Regions from separate parts of the Clostridium swellfunianum genome, predicted to be linked through region 2. Evidence: a T-box and tRNA genes for the amino acid it is inferred to sense, from the RefSeq annotation. Region 2 holds a T-box; the other holds one or more tRNA genes.
The links. The T-box of region 2 lies ahead of tyrS (tyrosine--tRNA ligase). A T-box ahead of a tRNA ligase gene usually reads a tRNA of that ligase, here a tRNA-Tyr.
Positions count from the first base shown of each region.

Region 1: it has a tRNA-Tyr gene. The T-box ahead of tyrS (tyrosine--tRNA ligase) is inferred to sense a tRNA for this amino acid. The anticodon was not compared.

Region 1 covers NZ_JAMOFV010000006.1:2,751,221-2,758,724, forward strand. Annotated here, with positions in the region: gene recR (recombination mediator RecR) at 1-343, opposite strand, end outside; gene NBE98_RS13145 (YbaB/EbfC family nucleoid-associated protein) at 587-931, opposite strand; gene dnaX (DNA polymerase III subunit gamma/tau) at 976-2,598, opposite strand; RNA gene ffs (signal recognition particle sRNA large type) at 2,796-3,061, opposite strand; tRNA gene NBE98_RS13160 (tRNA-Ser) at 3,065-3,154, opposite strand; tRNA gene NBE98_RS13165 (tRNA-Val) at 3,486-3,561, shown strand; tRNA gene NBE98_RS13170 (tRNA-Thr) at 3,576-3,650, shown strand; tRNA gene NBE98_RS13175 (tRNA-Tyr) at 3,656-3,740, shown strand; gene NBE98_RS13180 (TIGR03943 family putative permease subunit) at 3,772-4,524, opposite strand; gene NBE98_RS13185 (permease) at 4,537-5,433, opposite strand; gene NBE98_RS13190 (GTP-binding protein) at 5,430-6,101, opposite strand; gene NBE98_RS13195 (CobW family GTP-binding protein) at 6,116-7,072, opposite strand; gene NBE98_RS13200 (fumarylacetoacetate hydrolase family protein) at 7,346-7,504, shown strand, end outside.
Region 2 covers NZ_JAMOFV010000006.1:2,535,158-2,542,661, forward strand. Annotated here, with positions in the region: gene NBE98_RS12065 (PstS family phosphate ABC transporter substrate-binding protein) at 1-839, opposite strand, end outside; gene NBE98_RS12070 (NUDIX hydrolase) at 861-1,355, opposite strand; gene NBE98_RS12075 (class I SAM-dependent methyltransferase) at 1,377-2,021, opposite strand; gene NBE98_RS12080 (hypothetical protein) at 2,300-2,626, shown strand; gene NBE98_RS12085 (leucine-rich repeat domain-containing protein) at 2,668-3,777, opposite strand; gene tyrS (tyrosine--tRNA ligase) at 3,881-5,077, opposite strand; T-box leader at 5,531-5,790, opposite strand; gene def (peptide deformylase) at 5,851-6,303, opposite strand; gene NBE98_RS12100 (helix-turn-helix transcriptional regulator) at 6,304-6,540, opposite strand; gene NBE98_RS12105 (hypothetical protein) at 6,724-7,422, opposite strand.

The DNA of each region.
Region 1 (7,504 bases), 220 kb from region 2:
TTGGTGATATTGTTCCATGAAGAACGTGGTATACTCCGTTGAATTCTCTTACTTTTTCCATAGACATAATGTCTTTTGGCTGCTCAACCACACATACAGTGCTCTTGTCTCTATTTGGATTGCCGCATATGCTGCACGGGTCTTTATCTGTAAAATTTCCACAGATTGAACAGTATTTTATTGTTCCCCTAGCTTCTACTAAAGCTTTTGCAAAATCTCTAACCTCATCTTGTGGAAGATTTAAAACGTGAAGAGTTAATCTTTGTGCAGTCTTGTAGCCAATTCCAGGGAGCTTGGCAAATTCTTCTATAAGCTTTTCTATAGCAATTGGATAAAAATCCATAATTTTTCCTCCTTTTGTATCAACAAAAATATTAATCTATTCAGCCATATAACCATTTATACATTTAAACATATGTACAACTATATGGTTATATTGTTATAAAAATATCTATAACTAAATTAAGAATGAAAAACTCAGAATTAAAAGATCCTTATATATTATCATCCTCTAATTCCTTATTCTTCATTCTTAATTATTTATCACAATTACCAATTATTTATTGTTAATTATTAATTGCTAAATCTAGAACATTCCTGGTATATTAAGTCCGCCAGTTAATTTTCCCATTTGATTTGCTGTATCTTCTTCAGCTCTTCTAAGGGCTGCATTACAAGCAGTCATTACAAGGTCTTGAAGCATTTCTACATCATCTGGATCTAAGACATCTGGGTTTATTTTCAAATCAACTATTTGCTTTTTTCCATTAGCAACAGCTACAACAGCACCGCCGCCTGCTTTTTCTTCGTATCTTTTTGATTCAAGCTGCTTTTGCATATCTTCCATTTGTTGTTGGAATTTTTGAGCTGTCTTCATAAGATTATTCATATTAGCTCCGCCACCGAAGTTGCCAAAACCACCTTTAGCCATAACTAAATACCTCCACAAAATAATATTCATGCACCATTATATACCTAATCGTCAATTATTTCTACAAGTTCTTCTCCAAAAGTCTCCTTTAGTATATCCTCTGGGGACTTTGCAAATTCTTGTTTCTGGTCTACTATATATCTTATTCTAATCTTCTCTTTTAGTGCCTGAGAAAATACTTCTTCTACAATTTTTTTGTTATCATCTTTTTCAAGCCTTTGTTTATTAAAAGCATAGGCTTCATCAAATTTAATTTCTACTATTCCATCTCTACAGCCAACAACCTCACCTGTCATAAGAGATGCATATAAAACCATATGTCTTCTGGATTTTAAAAGTTCCAGCATATCTCTCCAAGACTTTCTCACAGTATCTACAGTTAAGGTAGAGTGCGGGTTGTGCTCTTCAAATGGTTGAGCTTTGGTTTCTTCCTGCCTTCTTTGTTTAACAACTTGTGCTTTTTTCGCTTGAGCAGCTCCAGAAGCTTCAGCTGATGTGGAAGTTACAGTTATTTGACCATTTCTTAAGGCATCTTCAAGCTTATTTATTCTAGCAAGAATTACCTCCTTAGAAGTATCATATTCAATTTTGCATATTTTTATTATAGCAAGTTCAAGATAAATCCTAGTCTGCTTACTCCATTTTGACTGTTCTTCTGTTTCTTGAAAAATTCTTATAATTCTCATAAGCTCTTCAATTCTAATCTTTTGCCCCTGCTCCTTTAAAGCAGCGATGTTTTCTTCAGACATATCCAATATATCTTCAGGATTATTACTTACCTTAACCATCATGAGATTTCTCATATGATTTATCATTTCTTTTATAAAATTATATATATCTTTACCACTGAATACTATATCATCAACTATTTTCATGGATCTTTCAACATTCTTGTCTATCATAGCATCTGTAAGTCTCAACAAATGTTCATTGGTGACAAGGCCAAGCATTCCTATAACTTCATCATAGTCTACTTTACCGTTTCCCATAGATATAGCCTGATCAAGTACACTTAACGCATCTCTCATAGCTCCGTCAGACATTCTAGCTATAAGGTGAAGACTTTTATCTTCAGCAAAAACTCCCTGCTCCTTAACAATCCTTCTAAGCCTTTGAAAAATCTCTTCACTTCTTATTCTTGTAAAGTCAAAGCGCTGACAGCGTGAAAGAATAGTTATTGGAAGCTTTTGAGGGTCTGTAGTTGCAAGGATAAATATAGTTCTTGAAGGGGGTTCCTCTAATGTCTTTAAGAAGGCATTAACAGCTCCGTCTGATAGCATATGAACCTCATCCATTATATAAACCTTGTACTTGGCTTCTCTTGGAGGATACTGTACCTCATCTATAATATCTCTTATATTGCCTACTCCATTGTGTGAAGCAGCATCTAGTTCTACTACATCTATAGCAAGTCCAGCGTTGATATTTTTGCACATTTCACATTGATTGCAGGGCTCGCCATCCTTAAGGTCAAGACAGTTTACCGCCTTTGCAAGTATTTTAGCAGTAGAAGTCTTTCCTGTACCTCTTGTTCCGCACAAAAGATAAGCATGAGCTATTCTATTATTAATTATTTGGTTTTTTAGAGTTGTGGTTATATGCCTTTGTCCAACCACATCAGCAAAATTTCTAGGTCTCCACTCTCTATACAAAGCGGTATACGCCATGGTCTCACCCCAATCTATCTAATAGTTATATATTAAACTCTGATATCTCAGTTATTAAAACATCAGCTTATATTATACCTTATTAATGCTTCATTTAAAACATCCACTTTGAAAATTAGGGAAGTTTTAAAGCACCACAAAAAACAAAAAAGACGCCTTTCAGCATCCTTGTTATCTTTGGTATTTAGTTATGTAAACCGTGCACCTCGCTTCGACTGATAGCATATGAGCGTTATCTATCTAGTTAGCTCAAACCAGGTTGCTCCACGGCACACAAAAATTATCACTTACCGCTGCTTCCTTCCGGATCTGACGGGGTTCATGAGTTTTTGTTGCGTGGGACCCAATTCTCAACGCCACTTTTATAGACCAGACCTCACATGCTAGAGCCTAAGCGAGGAATTCAATCCTGCTGCAGCGGATTGCAGGTTACAGGGCACCGCTAGTTCCCCATCTAGCACGGAATTGGCGGAGAGCATGGGATTCGAACCCACGATAGAGTTTCCCCTATACACGCTTTCCAGGCGTGCTCCTTAAACCACTCGGACAACTCTCCATATACTCATGAAACATAATGTCTTAACGACAAGACTTATTATACAATGTATTTTCTCTTAACGCAATAGGTTTTTACTTAAATATAGCTGGCAATATAGGATAAAATAACAATTAAGACTAAAAAATCAGCAGTAGAAACATATTTTTCACATAAAGCTAATTAATTAGTGAATTGTTAAATCTATAAGCATTCTGGAGAAAATGCACTATGTATTGAAGCAAAATGGTTTTAATTTAGAATAATGGCGTTTTATGAGTTTGATAAATATCTCACTTCTTTATATAATAAAATTCGTCGGGTAAGCCTGATAAACAAAAACCAGAGTTAAGGGCGCATAGCTCAGCTGGGAGAGCATCTGCCTTACAAGCAGAGGGTCACAGGTTCGATCCCTGTTGTGCCCACCATTTAAACTTAATATGCTGGCATGGCTCAACGGTAGAGCAGCTGACTTGTAATCAGCAGGTTGTAGGTTCGATTCCTATTGCCAGCTCCATATTTGGAGGAATTCCCGAGTGGCCAAAGGGGGCAGACTGTAAATCTGTTATCAGTGATTTCGATGGTTCGAATCCATCTTCCTCCACCAAAAAAGACATACGAAAGTATGTCTTTTTTTATTACTCATATATGTATGGATTGTTAGGCTTTTCTATATTAATAAGCTTTTCCACCAATATTACAGGATACTTCTTTATAACTTTGTTATTTATATCTTTCTCTTCCTTAAGACTAACCTTTCCTTCTACAACTATCCAGGAGTCTTTCTCTAAAGCTTCAGACTTATCATAGCTTCCCACTACCCCTAAAATTTGAGAATCGGCAGCGCAGCAATTAATAAGCATTCTTGATACAAGGAACTCATTTTTGCTTAGCTTGTTATCCTTAAGTACAAAGCCTGTTATTCTAATTTTCTTTCCTATATGCTCATCAATATGGTCACTTAAGTCTTCTAAATAATGAATATAATTTTTTTCATTAAAAATTATCTCATTTCCTTCTATGCGCTGCTTTTCGTTATGACTATGCTCTGCTATACTCTCAATATGACTAGAGCTTACAAGAATTACTCCTTTTTTCTCACCTATCTGTGAGGTAAGACCTCCTGGAGCTATAAATACTCCAATAATTAAGGTTATAAAAAACAGCAAATACCCCTTCTTAAATCTAACCCTAGTTGCAACAGTAAACACCTTAAACAACTGCACTACTGCAAGTTCTCCAAATACAATAAAAGAAAACGCTGCATACTTAACCATTTTAGGATGAAGAAATAAAGTTATCTTCCCTGAGGATATAAGGAAATATATGTACAAGGTGAATAAGGATAATATCAGAAACCAGATAAATTCATTTATATTAAATCTCTTCATTTTTCATCCTTCCTATAAAAACATATTTATAATGCTTCCGGCTACAAAGCACATGGTGAAAATTAAAAATACTAGCTTAATGATAAAACTCTTTTTAAAGGAAGCTGTGAGCATTAATGTGTTTTTAATATCAATCATAGGCCCTAGAAGCATAAAAGTAGTTATACCTCCATATGTAAACTGTCCTACAAATGTGCTGGCTATAAAGGCATCCGCCTCTGAGCAAAGTGAGATTAAAAAGGCAAAAAACATCATAGCCGCTATAGAGTAAATAGGATGCTGCCCTACTACTAGCACCTGTTCTCTTGATATAACTGTCTGAAAAAAGGCAGATATAAAAGCTCCTAATATAAGAAACTTACCTATATCATAAAGCTCTGAATTTGTATGATGAATTATTTCCATAAACTTGGATTGTTGTTTTTTATAGGTGTGATCATAACCGCAGGAACAAAGGCTTCCACCTTCAACAAAAGAGTTTTTTAAAGGTGATGTTTTTCCCTGAAGCATGTCTATTATTATTCCAATGGATACTGCTATCAAAAGCCCAAAGCCACCTCTGACTAAAACCATATATGGCTTGGCATGAAAAGCATAGTAGGTTGATAATAAAACAATAGGATTTACTATAGGCACTGCCAGCATAAATGCTACTGCCATATTTATTGGAACACCTTTCTTAATAAGTCTTCGCGCAATGGGAATTACTGCACACTCACATACAGGGAATATGAGGCCTGAAAGAGCTGCAGCAAATACACCCAAAAACCTATTTTTAGGAAGAAACCTTGCTATCGTGTTTTCAGTTATAAAAACCTGAATGAGGGCAGATATAAAAGCCCCCATCATTATAAAAGGCATTGCTTCAAGCACTATACTTATAAATATTACTGAAAAATTTTGTATCATACCTTTTTTCTCCTCAATCTCATTTCCCAGGCATGGGGTAACTTATCTCTTAAAGCCATTTTAAAGCTTTTTATAAGCTTATCTTGAAGTATATCTGCCTTTTTTAGCTTGCTATCTATATCATTGATACTGTCTAGACAAATTATAAATGCACCCTGATTTAAGGTTTCCAGTCTTTTTACTAAGCTTTTTTTTGCCTTATCTTCAAGCATGCTGCTGTTATTTATAATAATTAAATTGCTATGATATATAAAAGGCTCAATTATTTCTCTCATGTTATAGAAGAACATATCAAAAGTTACTGCATCAGTTATGTGATATACAGTAGGCTCAAGACATAAATGTTCTAGTTCAAAATTAAATACGCTTAATACTTCTCCCAAGCTTTTCATTCCGTTATGCTCAATTATAATTCTGTGAGGACTATAAAAATTTATCATTTGTTTTATATATGCCGAGCTTAAAGCTTTTGAAGCATCTTGTTCTTTTATAATTATTTTGTTTTTCAAGCCTTCCTCAATATATAAAGCTTTCTCTCCTGTTTCACATTGAAGTATAAGAACTATCTCTCCCGTAACTAAACTGTTTTTAACTAGCGAATTAATAAATGTTGTCTTACCAGACCCTAAGAAACCTGTTACAATTTCTATTTCAGTTTTTATTTTCATTCCTCTTTCCTCATTTACAAACTAAATACTTTTTTCAAATTTTCTCTATTTAGGTTTGTACCGATAACACAAAGCCTTCCAGAGTAGTCTGGAGAGGTTTTTCTCATTTCAAATTCCCCAGGAACATAATCAAACTGCATCCATTCATCATTATCTCCTTGAACTATTCCTTTAGCTCTTAAAATATTACCAAAGGAGCTGCTGTCAATTTTCTTTAGCAGATTAACTAAAGCCTTTTCACTAAACCTTCTTGGTGTTTCATAACTCCAGGTTTCAAAAATTTCATTTCCTGCATGATTTTTTACTGATTTCATAGAAGCTGTTCCAAGAGAACGTCTGATTAAATTCACTTCGTTCTGAAGGGATAGTTTTGTGTTGTTATGATTTAATTCTACAATTCTCTGTGCAGCTAGCTTATTCCAAGGTGTAGTTACTATACAAGCTTTGTTATTAAGCTTTTCTACTTTTTCTTTTATACTTTCTATTTTGTCTGCTTCTAAATTTTGAGTTCTGCTCAAAACTATAATACTGCTGCTCATGATTTGATTTCTGTAAAACTCTCCAAAGTTAGCAAGATACATATCGTACTTTAGAACATCAACAACAGTTACAACCATGTTAAGCTCTATAATACTTTTTAATTCTATGCTGCTGCAGGCAGTGAGCAAGTCTGAAAGCTTAGCTACACCTGTTGGCTCTATAATAATTCTTTCCGGGCTATACTTAGCAACAACCTCTTTAACAGCCTTTTTAAAATCTCCTGATATATTGCAGCAAATGCAGCCGGCATTAATCTCCTTAACCTCGATATTTGTGCTTTTTAGTATACTGCCATCTATGCCTATCTCACCAAATTCATTTTCTATAATAACAACCTTTTCCTTATATAAGCTTTCACTAATCAATTTTTTAATTAATGTTGTCTTTCCTGCGCCTAAAAAACCTGAAAAAATATCTACTTTAGCTCTCATGCAACCCTCCTGTATTCTTATTCTGTACATGACAATTATTAATTGTCACGCCTCCTGTATTCTCATTCTGCACGTAACAATTATTAATTGTCACGCCTCCTAGTAAATGCCAATTACTATTAAAGCTTATTTAATAAAAACTATTTTTATACTAAATTTCTCTCAATTTTTAGCAATATATAGTATCTTTTATTGTAATACTAGGAGTATGAGGCTATAATATAAGTAAAATTTCAAAATTTAACCATAAAATCATATACTGGGGGCTGTATTATGAAATTTGTTACTTATGAGTACAATGGAAAAGAAAAAGTAGGAGTGCTAGCTGAAAATACAATAATTCCTTTAGATGGATTTGGTTCAATGTATGATTTGATTGAGAACTTTAGAGAAGATTTAGTTAATGTGAATAGTTCTGAAAAACTGCCTATA
Region 2 (7,504 bases):
GGAGGTGTCATTAATTTTTTTCTCTCCATGAATTTTTCAAGCATAGTCTGGCTTCCACTGTTTCTAGGTCTTTGGAAGGCTCGTATATCCTCGTTTTTTCCGCCAACTTCTTTCCAATTAGTAATCTGTCCTGAATATATACCTTGAACTTGTTCCTTAGTAAGTCCCTCTACCTTATTTTTAGAGTTAACAAAAAATACAAAGGCTTCTCTTCCTATAGGAGTTAATTTAAGCTCTATACCTTTGGCCTTTGCAGCCTCCAGCTGCTCGTTTGATGGACGTGCTGCAAATATAATATCTGCATTTCCTTCAATAAGATTTCTATAAGCACTGTCAGTAGTTGAGCACATAACTTTACCGTCATATACCTCATAATCCCCCTCAGGATAGACAGCTCTTGCAAAAGCAGAATATAAAGGGTACAAAGCTGTTGCACCGTCAAGTCTTGGCAAGTTATCTTTTAGCTTTAGAGTTGAAGCCTCTGAAAGAGACACTGCTTTTGTATCATCTTTAAATGGCTTGTAGTTATTTAAATCAACAATCTCATCATTTACAGTAGGAATATTTTTTTCTACTACTTCACTTATCTTATAGCCCGAAGCTGTTAATATACAAATAAGCATAAAGATACCCAAACCATAGTTTAATCTCTTTTTATTTATAAAACCATAAAGCATCATTATTGTATATATAAAAAGTCCTACAAAAGCAGCCATTACTACATACCCATATAAGACTTTACCCGATGAAAAAACAACAAATAATGCACAGAATCCACCAACAACAAATAATACGCCTCCAAAAAAGAGACAAAGTAGAATATTTGAAAGTATCTTCATATCCAACTCCCCAATCTATTACTATTTCATAAGTGCCAATATATCTTTAAAGTAGTCCTCCCCATAGTTGTGAAAGCCTCCAGATTTTATCATATTCTCAAGCTCTTCTTTTGTAACCCATTTTGCACCGCTTACCTCTTCAGCCTGTAGATGTACATCCCTTAGTGAAATATTTTGCTTTACAAGCCAAATCTCAGCAAAGTTGTTTCTTCTTTTCATAGTCTTAAGCTTTATCATGTTTTCTGTATCAACATCTATTCCAAGTTCTTCTTTAACTTCCCTAATTGCTGCAGTCTTTCCATCTTCACCTGCTACTGCAGAGCCTCCAGTTGCCGCCCAAAGCCCCGGAAGAAGCCTTAAATGTTCTGCTCTTCTTTGTATTAAAAACTCACCTTTATCATTTAGTATCCATATGTGAACAACGAGGTGATAATCCCCATCCTTAAGCTCTTGTCCTCTTATAATAGTTTTTCCTGTTTTCTTACCTTCTCCATCTAATATATCCCAAATCTCCATTGCATCATAACCTTTCTTAAATTATCTTTTTCGTCCATGAATAAAATAGTGCCATCCGCTAGTATCTTCATATATATCCTCTATATGTCGAATCCTAATAACTTCAAAATTGCCAAGCAAATCCTTAACTCCATTTAAATCTGAATAAAAATGGGGTACTCCTGCTTCAGGTTCTTCTGTTTTTACTATTGTATTCTCGTCGAGTTTAGGATAGTTCTTTTTTGTATAGGATGGGCTATTTTTTGAACACAAGGTTATAAAAAATTCTCCCCCGTTTTTTAACACTCTATTTATCTCACCTATAATAACCTTAATCCCTTGAGTGTCCGTGTGTGATATAACGTGATAAGACAATAGACAATCAAACATGTTATCTTCATAAGGAAGATTATTTATATCACCAAGCACAGTCTTTACTTCCAAACCTAGTTGTTCAGCTTTTGTGTTTAAAGCATTTAAACCAAAATCCGACAAATCCAAGCTGTATGTATCAAATCCGTTTTCAGCAAATAAAACTGAATGTCTTCCAAGTCCACAGCCTAAATCTAAAAATTTTTTAAAGCCTTGTTTTTTCCATCTACTCACATAGTAATAAACATCCTCTGAAGGTTCATTCCATATATTTTCCTTTACCTCAGCCCAATTCCATTCCTTTGATTTAACCATAAAATATCAACCTCATATGTCTTATTTTAGCTTAGAAATTATAAATTGCCCGTCTATAATTTTTTCTAATAATTATTAACTTTAATTATATTCTATATTATATATGCATTTCAATTTATTTCCTTTGATAAATAAAAATATTGACAAGAAAATGCAAACAAGCTATTATTATACCGCGTGCCTTGAATTTGCTATGGGATTACGACCAATATACTCCAGTATATGAATCCTAATAAAGGCTTAAAATAAGGTTAGCTCATTAAAAAGGAGTGGTCATAATGAAATCATTTCAGGCTCTTACAGAGGAGACTTTAAAGGTTGAAAATTTAGAGGAACTAGAATCTGCTGCTGATCTTTTTCAATTTGGTGTTGAAAAGGGATACTATACAAAAAGGCAAGCAGATGAATTTAACCTTACCTACTGGAAGGTAAAAAATAAACTTTTGTCCTATGAAATATCAGATGATATTAAGTGGAATATATTAGACATAATGTCCATAGTTTCTAGCGCTCCAAATGATATCAAAGACAGAAAATATGAGCTTATAAACTATGTTAATGGGCGTATAAAGGCATTAAAGGGAAAAGTAAGTGGGCTTAAATAATTAAAGAATCTCCTTTTTATTAAAAGGGAGATTCTTTTTTGTTATCTCTTTACTATAGGATTATTTGAAACATCCATATATTTAGGCTTTATTTTTGATAACGGGCTTATGTCTTTAATGTTATTATTGCTAAGGTCTAGAATTTGAAGCTTTGTCAAATTACTAAGGCTTATAACATTTTCTATTTTATTGCGAGATAATCTTAAACCAATTAAATTTTTTAAACTTCCTAAAGCACTTATATCAACTATTCTATTATTATCCAAATACAAGGTTTCCAGGTTAGTAAGCTCTCCTGTACCCTTAATATCAGATATTTTATTGCTTTCTAAAAACAGATGTCTAAGGTTTGTTAGTGTCTGTAAAGGATATATATTGCTTATATTGTTTTCATATAAATATAAATCCCTTAAAGCCTTTAAGCTGCTTAGCGGACTAAGATTTACTATCTTATTATGACCAAGCTCAAGTATTTGCAACTTGGTAAGTCCTCTTAGCGGTGCAATATTTGATATTCCGTTCATTCCTAGTGTCAAAGAAGTTAAATTAGTTAAACCTGCCAATGGACTTATATTTGTAATATTATTGCCATACAATTCTAACACTGCTAATTTTGTTAACCCTCCTAAAGGTGCAATATTAGAAATTGCGTTAAAGCTTAAATCTAAATTTGTTAAGTTACTTAATACCCTTAATGGAATAATATTTGATATATTGTTTTTTTGTAGATTTAAAACCGTCAAATTTTTTAAAGAAGTTAAAGGCATAAGGTTTGAGATTTTATTGTAGCTTATGCTAAGATTTCTTAGGCTGCTAAGAGCAGCTAAGGGTCTTAAATCAGTAATATTATTAAAGTTTATCTCCAAGGTATTAAGCTTTGAAAGCTGCTGTATTCCTTCAAGGCTAGAGATATTTTTATTATCTGCTTCAAGCTCTGTTATGCTTTGCAAATCCTTTATATATAATGGTCCAATAGGCTTATTAAGCTTTTCTCTAATAACCTTTTCTAAATTTTTATCCTTGAAATTAGCCAGTTGTTGTACATTATATGTGTATTTAGTCTCTTCAGCAAATACAATAACAGGGCTTTCAATTACATATAGATAACTTATAGCTATAGCAGTTAGAATAGATAAACACTTTTTCTTCATATTAACGCTCTCCCTTTCAACATATATTCTTATATTCCCCTTGGAAGAGCGATTATATGAAGCAAAAACTTTAATCTGTAAGCGTTAATTTAACTTATATTTTCTATAGGGCAAGCTTAATGAATTTTCTTTTTCCAACTTGAATTACATCATCGTTTTTAAAATCGGTTCTATCTGCTTCATTCGCCTTTTCACCATTAATTTTAACTCCACCTTGCATTATCAGCCTTTTCCCTTCGCTTTTAGAGGGCACAAGCTTAGAATTCAGCATAATTTCTATAAGACTTTCATCTCCACTTACCTGAAATACTGGTATATCTTCAGGAATTTCATTGTTTTGGAAAAGAGTTTTGAAGTATTCCTCAGCTTCCTGAGCTTTGGAATCTCCATGGTATAGTCTTGTAATTTCCTTGGCCAAATTCATTTTTATATCTCTAGGATTTGCTCCTTTATTTAACTGCTCCTTAATCTTGTCAATTTCATCAGGATGGATATCTGTTGCAAGCTCAAAGTATTTTATTATAAGATTATCGGGCACCTGCATAGATTTTACATAAATATCCCTTGCACTCTCATTAATACCAATGTAATTTCCAAGGCTTTTACTCATTTTCTCTACTCCGTCAGTACCCTCAAGAAGAGGCATAAAAAGCGCAACCTGAGGCTCTTTTCCATAATCCTTTTGAAGGGTTCTTCCCATAAGCACATTAAACCTTTGATCAGTTCCACCAAGCTCAATGTCTGCATTAATTTCTACAGAATCGAAGCCCTGCATTAAAGGGTAAAAGAATTCATGGATTCCAATACTCAATTGATTGTTAAATCTATTTTTAAAGTCTTCTCTCTCAAGCATTCTTGCCACAGTATATTTACCTGCAAGCTCAATAACCTCTTTAAAGTTAAGCTTTGATAGCCATTCACTGTTAAATCTTAATTCAGTTTTCTCTTTATCTAAAATTTTAAATATCTGTCTTTCATAGGTCTTAGCGTTTTCTAAAACCTCTTCATTAGTTAATTGCTTTCTGGTCTTTGATTTTCCAGTAGGGTCGCCAATCATTCCAGTAAAATCTCCAATGATAATTACAATTTTATGACCTAAATCCTGAATCTGCTTCATCTTTCTAAGCACAACAGCGTGACCTACGTGAATATCAGGCGCTGATGGATCAAGCCCAAGCTTTACTATCAGCGGTCTGTTTTCCTGCTGAGCCTTTTTAAGTTTATTCTCCAAATCTTCAACATTTATAACCTCTGCTGCTCCTTTTGTTATGATTTTAATTTGTTCTTGAACACTTACCATAATTTATTCCTCCTCAAATCTTTAAAATATAAAATCAAAATGCTTTTTATCAAATCTTAGCTGCTTATCCCCACAAGAAATGCCATAACTTGTTATCTTGATTTCTTGATTTCTTGATATCGCGATATCTTCTTATCATGATATCTTCTTAACTGGTTATATGGCTGCGAAAGCTAGTGTTTTAAAATAGTGTTGGTATAGTGAGACAACTTCATCGCAGAAGTCATTGAGCGAGGCCTAGAAAATCTTAGCTTTCCGGCTTTTAATGTCTGTTAAGAGCACTCTACTGTTTGAGCATAGCGAGTTTAGAGTGCTTAGGACTTTAAAACAAAGGAAGGCTTAGATTTTCTTGCACAGTGAACGACTTCCTAGATGAAGTTGTCACACTATAGACTGACACTATTTAAAAACCTAACCTGACTCAAAAATAAAAAGCTCCCGTCCTTTATATACATAAAGGACGAGAGCATAAATCCCGTGTTACCACCTTAATTCACCGACATGTCACCATATCAACCTCTTCAAGTACAGCATTAAAACCTGCGATACTCTATCACTATAACGGGTGAAGGAATCCGTAAACAGCCTACTAGCAAAAGCGTTTGGCCTTCTGCTCAGAGACGTATTCAAATACTGTTTCTTGCCCCTCTCACCAACCGGGAACTCTCTGTAAAGACAACTTGTATCCTACTCTTTCTCATCAAAGCATTTTAATATTTGTTTTAATACATTATATATTAGCTTTCAGAAAATTGCAATATAGAAAAATGAAATTACTTTATATATTCGGTAACAAAATCAGTAAAGAGAATGCCCTCTAAATGGTCTATTTCGTGACAGAAGCATTTTGCCAAATCTCCTGTACCTGTCAATGTAATTTGCTCCCCATTCTCATTTAATGCTTGAATTGTCACTTTTGCAGGTCTTATCAGTTTACCCCATTTATTTGGAATGCTTAAGCAACCTTCTATAACTTCCTGTGTTCCTTCTTGTTTAATTATCTTTGGATTTACTAATTTTATAAGTCCTTGTCCCATATCTATTACAATTAATCTCTTTAATATACCTACTTGTGGGGCGGCCAATCCACCTCCATTTTCCGTATTATACATAGTATCAGCCATATCATTTAATATTTGTCTTATTTTATCGTCTACAACTTCAACTACCTTACTTTTTTTCCTTAATATTTCGTCATCAACCAATCTTATTTGTCTCAATGCCATTTAAACTACACCTCTACTTTGCTCTGCTCTTGATTTTCTTTCACTTTCTTCAAATAGAAAAATTTCCTCTATGCTGCTGCGAAATACTTTTGCAATGTCATACGCTAACCATATAGAAGGTTCAAACTTCTCTGTTTCAATAGCGTTAATTGCTTGTCTTGATACTCCTACAAGCTCTCCTAACTGTTCTTGAGTTAGTCCTAAATGTTCACGAAATTGCTTTATTTTATTTTTCATTAGATATCACTCCTGTAATGTTTACCTTACATTGTCAATATAGCATTACCTTCTAATCATGTCAAGTTAACCTTACACAAAATATAGTAAAAACAGCAATAAAATTCAGAGAAATTATTGCTGTTTTCGTATTATTATTCTATATATTTTTAGGCATACACCTCAAAACAAAAACTACAACTTTTATTGAGGCTTAAATCCGTTAACCTTGCTTACTGCCTCATCCTTAAAATTGTTTAGCTTTGTAAGATTGTCATTTAGCTTATTTAATTTCTCAAGCACCATGTTCATAAGATTGGTTGTTTCTTCTTCGTTATTATTTTTCATAGCAGTCTTAAGCTGTTCTCTTAAGTTCTTAATGTCTTTTCTTATAGCATTATTGTCCTGCCAAATCGCTTGCCTTTGCTGCTGCATAAGCTTTAAGTCTTCCCTAAGAGGCTTAATATCTTTCCTTGCCTCTTTATTTTTCTTTACTTGTTCTCTAAATGAAGCAAGACCCTGTACCTCGCTGTTTATCTTTTCTAAGGCGCTATCTATTTGCGGCTTTAAAGCAGCCATTTTTTCCTTATCCTTTGCTTCCTTTGCAGCTTTAAAGTTCTCATGAAGCTTTTTAAGCTCTGCCTTTGAAGTTTTTAATTCCTCCAGCTTAGGAGCGGCTTCTGCTTTATCAATCTTTTTAAAACCAAGCTCCCCTCTCTTGCTTTCTACCGCCTTAACTACAGTACCTTTCTTGCCCTTTAAGCTTTCAACATTCTTCTTTACACTCTCCCTAGCGGTCTTGACGCTATCCTTTAGGTTTCCTTCTGCAGCAAAAGCTGTAGCAGTTCCACCTAAAATAACTATCCCCGCTGTTATTATTGCAGCAACTTTTTTCTTTATCATTTTTATACTTCTCCTTCCTTTTATTTAGCCTGCAAGCTCCTATGTTTCTATTATACTACGGCTTCCTTGGTTAAATCTCAGA